One region of the Pseudarthrobacter kochi genome, then DNA from elsewhere that is predicted to be linked to it. Evidence: predicted binding sites of a transcription regulator. Region 1 holds the regulator's gene; the other holds the start of a gene.
The links. The regulator LexA, encoded in region 1, represses DNA repair genes until DNA is damaged. The targets are predictions, from matches to a motif close to TCGAACANNTGTTCGA.

Region 1 (3,405 bases):
AGTGACCTCCGGCGCAGCCGCCATGTAGCCGACACGGGCACCGGCAAGGGCGAAGGCCTTGCTCATGGTGCGCGAGATGATCAGCCGTTCCCGGCCGGGCAGGAGCGTGAGGGCGCTGGGCGTGCCGTCGTGGGCGAACTCGTGGTAGGCCTCGTCGACGATCACGATGGTCTGGCTGGCTTCGCCGGCCTCGTACACGGCCTCCACGACGTCGAGCCCCAGGCCCGTGCCGGTGGGGTTGTTCGGGGAGCACAGGAAGACGATGTTGGGCTGGAGTTCGCGGACCTGGCGGGCGGCCGACTCGGCGCTCAGTCCGTAGTCGTCGGCGCGGACGCCCACGATGTACCCGGTGTCCGTGCCGGCGGCCAGCAGCGGGTACATGGAGTAGGTGGGAGGGAACCCAAGGGCGGTGCGGCCCGGGCCGCCGAAGGCCTGGAGGATCTGCTGGAGTACCTCGTTGGAGCCGTTCGCGGCCCAGATGTTGTCGGCGCCCAGTCCGTGACCCAGGTACTCCGCCAGGGCTTCGCGCAGCTCGGTGAATTCGCGGTCCGGATACCGGTTCAGGCCTGCGGCGGCGATCGTGACGGCCTCGGAGATGGCAGCCCGAACATCGGCCGGGACACCATGGGTGTTCTCGTTGACGTTGAGCAGGATGGGGACCTCCAGCTGCGGCGCGCCGTAGGGCGTCAGGCCGCGCAGATTGGTCCGGAGGGGAAGTCGGTTCAGGCGCTCTAACTGGTCAGTCACCTCACTAGTTTAAGTGAGATCGCCGCGGGCCCCGAAACTGTGACGCCCCGCAGGGCCCGGCTGACGGGGTCGAACGCGCTACTTGGACGGGATGAAGAGGGCCTGGCCCGGCACGACGCGGGCGGCGTCGAGGTTGTTCAGCTGGATGATATCGGTCACGACATCGCGGGGATCGCGCTCCGGCGCCACGGCTTCGGCGATGGCCCAGAGTGACTCGCCCGGCTGCACTGTCACGGTGACCGTGGGGGTCAGTGACAGCTCGGAGGCGGATTCCGCCGCTTTGGCGGGCGCGTTAAGGAAGCCGCTGAAGGACAGGATGAGGGCGGCCAGCAGGATCAGCGGCACGCCGATGAAGACGAAGCGTCCCCGCCGGGTGAGCTTGAGCGGCGCCTGCCGCACCCGCAGTGCGGGCGCTGCGGGATTGTGCCGGCGAATGGAACTGTCCCGGCTGATGGAGCTGTCCCGGCTGATGGAGCTGTCCTGGTTGGCCGGCGCATACCCGCCGACGGATGCACCGCCGTCGGGCCGGCCGTAGTTGCCGAATGCGTCGCGGCCGAAAGTGTCGTGAAACGCGCTTGATGCTGACATGAACTGAGCCCTCCTGGACCATACTGTGCCGCCCGGCGTACTCCACCTGCTTGCCGCCAACCGGTCTAACCTTCGAACAAAGAACCGAACGTCGCGCTGTGCCCGAGCAGTGCCCCAGCCTCAAACAGAGAATGACTAGAACACATATTCGAACCTTGCTTGTTCTGTTTTAGCACTTATTGACGAACATTGTCGAGACTCGCTAGAACAAATGTTTGAAAAAGCGGTGTGGCTGGCCTACGTTTGAGTCAAAGAACAACCACTTCTGCAGTTGATCAGCAGGGTCTGACATTTCAGGCCGGAAGTTCCCGGCATCCGCAGCCACGGCGGCCGGGCGGAACGGAAAGGCGTTGGCGAACATGGCAGCACAAGCCACTGGCGGCAGGGCCACCCAGCGAACCCCGCAGGCAGCCCGGCCCCCCAAGAGCCTCACCGTCCGGCAAAAGAAGATCCTGGAAACCATCCAGCGCTCGGTCACCGACAACGGCTATCCGCCGTCCATGCGCGAGATCGGCGACACCGTGGGACTGGCCAGCCTGTCCAGCGTCACCCACCAGCTCTCACAGCTGGAAAAACTTGGCTACCTGCGGCGCGATCCCAAACGCCCCCGGGCCATGGAAGTGCTGATGCCGTTGACCCTCGATGAGGGAACCCCAAAGATTTCCGGGGCCGCGAAGTCCGGCGGGCTGCGCACAGTGGGCGGATTGTCCGTGTCCGAGCTGGCCAGCGCCACCGACACCGCCATGGTGCCGCTGGTGGGCCGCATCGCCGCCGGCGGACCGATCCTGGCCGACCAGGTCGTGGAGGACGTCATGCCCCTGCCCCGCCAGCTGGTGGGCCACGGGGAACTCTTTATGCTCAAGGTCGCGGGAGATTCCATGATCGATGCGGCCATCTGCGACGGCGACTGGGTGGTTGTGCGCCAGCAGGGCGACGCCGTCAACGGCGACATTGTCGCCGCATTGCTGGACGACGAGGCAACAGTCAAGACGTTCCGCCAGCGCGACGGCCACACCTGGCTGCTGCCGCAGAACACCCAGTACGAGCCCATCCTCGGCGATCACGCCGTGATCATGGGCAAAGTCGTCTCGGTGCTTCGCTCCCTCTAGGACCGGTCGGCACCAGCACCGCAGCACTAGCAGCGGCCCGCGCGTCCCGGCCCCGCCCCCGTCCGTAGTCAGCTGGCTGGCTGGCCGGATTCTTTCGCGAGCCGTTCCAGGGCCGCGAGGGCGATGGCGGGGTCGGTGGTGGGCCAGAAGGGCGGCAGGGCAGCGCGGAGGAATCCGCCGTAGCGTTCGGTGGACAGCCGGGAGTCCAGCACGGCCACCACTCCCCTGTCCGTCGTTGTGCGGATCAGCCGGCCGGCGCCCTGGGCCAGGCGGATGGCGGCGTGGGTCGCGGAAACGCTCATAAAGCCGTTACCCCCGGCCTGGGCCACCGCGCGGGACCGCGCCGTCATCAGGGGATCATCGGGCCGCGGGAACGGAATCCGGTCGATCACGACGAGGCGGCAGGAGGCCCCGGGCACGTCGACACCCTGCCATAGGGACATGGTGCCAAAGAGGCAGGTGTCCGGTTCGTCGGCGAACTGCTTCACGAGCGCCGTCATGGTCGAATCCCCCTGGCACAGGATGCTCATGTCCAGTCGCGGCCGCATGGCCTCAGCGGCGTCCTCCGCCGCGCGCCGGGAGGAGAACAGGCACAGGGCCCCGCCGCCGGAGGCCCGGATCAGCTTCTCGAGCTCGTCGAGGGCTTCCGGAGAGGTGCCGCGGCCGGGTTTGGGCAGGTGCTTCGCAACGTAGAGGATGCCCTGTTTCGGGTATTCGAAAGGCGAGCCGACGTCGACCCCGGTCCAGCTGGGGGCGCCGGGTCCGACCAGGCCGAGACCGCCGGCAGCAGGTTCGAAGGCTGACCCGATCGCCAGGGTGGCCGAGGTCAGGATGACGGTGTGGTCCGCGAACAGGCCCTCACGGAGCCGTCCCGCGACGCTGAGGGGGGCGACGTTGATCAGGGCGGGCGCGGACTCGTCGGGCTGGGAGTAGCCCTGCTGTGGGTCGAAGGTGCTGTTCC
Region 2 (3,405 bases), on a different contig from region 1:
AGCAGGTCCTTGTAGGAACCCGAGTGCACCACCATGCCGCCGTGTTCGCCGGCGCCCGGTCCGATATCCACCACCCAGTCGGCTTCCTGGATGGTGTCCTCATCGTGTTCCACCACGATCAGGGTGTTGCCGAGGTCCCGCAGCCGGGTCAGGGTTTCGATCAGGCGGCGGTTGTCGCGCTGGTGCAGGCCGATCGACGGCTCGTCCAGGACGTAGAGCACACCCACGAGGCCGGAGCCGATCTGGGTGGCCAGCCGGATGCGCTGGGCTTCGCCGCCGGACAGGGTGCCGGAAGGCCGCTCGAGATTCAGGTACTCCAGCCCGACGTCGAGCAGGAAGGTCAGGCGGGCCTGGATCTCCTTGAGGACCTGGTTCGCGATCTGGGCTTCGCGGCCGCTCAGTACGAGGTTGTCCAGGAAGTGGGCGCACTCGCGCATCGGCAGGGCGGCGACTTCGGCAATGGATTTGCCGTTGATCAGGACCGAGAGCGACGCCGGGTTCAGGCGTGCGCCGTTGCAGGCCGGGCACGGGATCTGCCGCATGTATTCCTCGTAGCGGTCCCGGGCCGAGTCCGAGTCCGTTTCGAGGTGTTTGCGGTGGACGTACTGGATGACGCCCTCGAAGCCTGTGCTGTATTTGCGTTCCCGGCCGAAGCGGTTGCGGTACTGCACCACAACTTTATGGTCCTTGCCGTGCAGCACGGTTTGGCGGGTGTCCTCGGAGAGCTTGTCCCACGGGGTTGTCATCGAGAAACCGAGTTCCTTGGCGAGTCCGCCGAGCAAACGGTTCCAGTATTCTGTGGTTGCTGTGCCGAGTGACCAGGGGGCGATTGCTCCCTCCGAGAGGGACAGCTCACCGTTCGGAATGATGAGTTCCTCATCGACCTCGAGCTTCGTGCCGATGCCGCTGCAGGCCGAGCACGCGCCGAAGGGGTTGTTGAAGGAGAAGGAGCGCGGTTCGATCTCGTCGATTGCAAGCGGGTGCTCATTGGGGCAGGCAAGGTTTTCGGAGAACGCCCTGATGCGTTCGGGATCGTCAGCGTCGAGGTCGACGAATTCGGCGAGAATGCGTCCTTCGGCCAGGCCGAGGGCGGTTTCCACCGAGTCGGTGAGTCGCTGGCTGATGCCCTCCTTGACCACGAGGCGGTCCACGACCACTTCGATGGTGTGCTTGAACTGTTTGCCCAGCTTGGGCGGATCGCTGAGCTGGATCAGCTTGTCATCGACCCGGGCGCGCGAGTAGCCCTTGGCAGTGAGTTCCTTGAACAGCTCGACGAATTCGCCCTTGCGGCCACGGACCACCGGGGCCAGGATCTGGAAGCGGGTCCCCTCGGGCAGTTCCAGCAGCTGGTCGACGATCTGCTGCGGGGTCTGCTTCGCGACGGGCTCCCCGCAGACCGGGCAGTGCGGGCGGCCGACCCGGGCCCACAGGAGACGCATGTAGTCGTAGATCTCGGTGATGGTGCCCACCGTGGAGCGCGGGTTCTTGCTGGTGGACTTCTGGTCAATGGATACTGCGGGCGAGAGGCCCTCGATGAAGTCGACGTCGGGCTTGTCCACCTGGCCCAGGAACTGCCGGGCGTAGGCGGAGAGGGACTCGACGTAGCGGCGCTGGCCCTCCGCGAAAATCGTGTCGAACGCCAGGGAGGACTTGCCCGAGCCGGAGAGCCCCGTGAAGACGATCATGGAATCGCGGGGCAGGTCCAGGTCGACGTTGCGCAGGTTGTGTTCGCGCGCGCCCTTGACGACGAGCCGGGACATGTCCGGACGCTTCACCGCGGGGCGGGAGTCCTCCCCGCGGCCGGGTTTTGCCGGACTCATCGGAACGGAGCCCATTTGAACGGTGGGCTGGGAATCAACGGCTGGATCTTCAGCTACGGCTTTAGGCACGCTATCAATGCTAATCGAAAACTTCTTCGAATTTCTATTCCCGGCTGCGCCCCCGGCCGGGAAACGCCGCACGATGTGCTACCGGAGAGTTACTCCCGGTCGTAGGCGGCGGCCAGCAACTGCACGGCTTCGGCGAAGCTGGCGCCCTGGGCCTTCGCAGCACCGGCGAACCCGGCCGCGGCAGCGGAAAGTGAACTCCAGGCCTCGTCCCGGGCGCACACCACTGTCCCGTTCCGGCCCCTGGTCACGACGACGCCGGCCGCCTCCAGTTCCTTGTAGGCCCGGGCCACCGTGTGCGGCGCGACGCCCAGTTCGCCGGCAAGGCTCCGGACGGCAGGGAGCTTGGTTCCGGGCGCCAGGGTCCCGTTGTCGGCCCGTTCAATAATGGTGAGCCGGAGCTGGTCAAACAGCGGGACAGAGCTGCCCGGATTGGGTCGCCAGGCACCGGGGAACGGCGAGGTTGATGCTTCGATGGACGTCACTTTCCCGTCTCCCGGGCGGGCTTGCCTTGTTCGCGGCGGGCGAACTGCGCCTCGTACAGTTTCAGGTAGAAACCGCCCCCGGCAATGAGTTGGCGGTGCGTGCCCTGTTCAACGATGCGTCCTTGGTCCATGACCAGAATTAGATCAGCGTCCCGGACGGTGGACAAGCGGTGGGCGATGACGAAGCTGGTGCGTCCCTGCCGGAGACGCCGCATGGCCTGCCGGATCTGCACCTCGGTGCGGCTGTCCACCGAACTGGTGGCCTCGTCGAGGACCAGGATGTTGCGGCCTGCCAGCTGCGCCCTGGCAATCGAGATGAGCTGGCGCTGGCCGCGGCTCAGCGAGTCGCCGTCGTTGCCGAGCATCGTGGCGTAGCCGCCGGGCAGGGCCCGGACGAACTGGTCCACATGGCTGGCCTGCGCCGCGGCGACGATCTCGGCATCGCCCGCGCCGGGCCGGCCGTACTCGATGTTGTCGCGGATGCTGCCGGTGAAGAGCCAGGCGTCCTGCAGCACCGTGCCGAAGTTGGCCCGAAGTTCGTCGCGGGTCAGCTCGGCGAGGTCCGCGCCGTCGACCGTGATCCGGCCGGAATCCAGTTCGTAGAAGCGCATCAGGAGGTTGACCACGGTGGTCTTGCCGGCGCCGGTCTGCCCCACGATCGCCACGGTCTGGCCGGGTTCGACCGCGAAGCACAGGTCCTGGACCACAGGCGAGACCGGGCTGTAGCCGAAGGTGACATGCTCAAACGCGACCCGGCCGGCGGCGTCGGGCGGTGCATCGCCCGCACGGGCCGGCGCCGCACCGGCGGCAGTCTCGGCCGGGATCTCCGGCGCATCCAGGAGCTCAAAGACCCGCCCGGCCGACACGAGGCAGGACTGCAGAAGGGTCAGCATGCCGCCAATCTGCCCCATCGGCTGGCTGAAGAGCCTGCTGAACTGGATGAAGGCCTGCAGGCCGCCGATGGTCATGGCTCCGGCCAGGACCTGGAGGGCGCCGACGACGGCGACGGCGACGTAGTTGAGGTTGGACACCAG

Region 2: a site for LexA is predicted at 1,904-1,919, ahead of uvrA (excinuclease ABC subunit UvrA). Genes of this name have one in related genera too.

What each region holds. Positions count from the first base shown of each region.
Region 1 covers NZ_JBVAYV010000003.1:51,659-55,063, forward strand. The annotation lists gene ACZY0Y_RS02405 (histidinol-phosphate transaminase) at 1-747, opposite strand, end outside; gene ACZY0Y_RS02410 (LysM peptidoglycan-binding domain-containing protein) at 826-1,335, opposite strand; gene lexA (transcriptional repressor LexA) at 1,695-2,444, shown strand; gene ACZY0Y_RS02420 (ATP-dependent DNA helicase) at 2,513-3,405, opposite strand, start outside.
Region 2 covers NZ_JBVAYV010000005.1:76,418-79,822, forward strand. The annotation lists gene uvrA (excinuclease ABC subunit UvrA) at 1-1,820, opposite strand, end outside; gene ACZY0Y_RS04475 (GntR family transcriptional regulator) at 1,979-2,371, opposite strand; gene ACZY0Y_RS04480 (ABC transporter ATP-binding protein) at 2,368-3,405, opposite strand, start outside.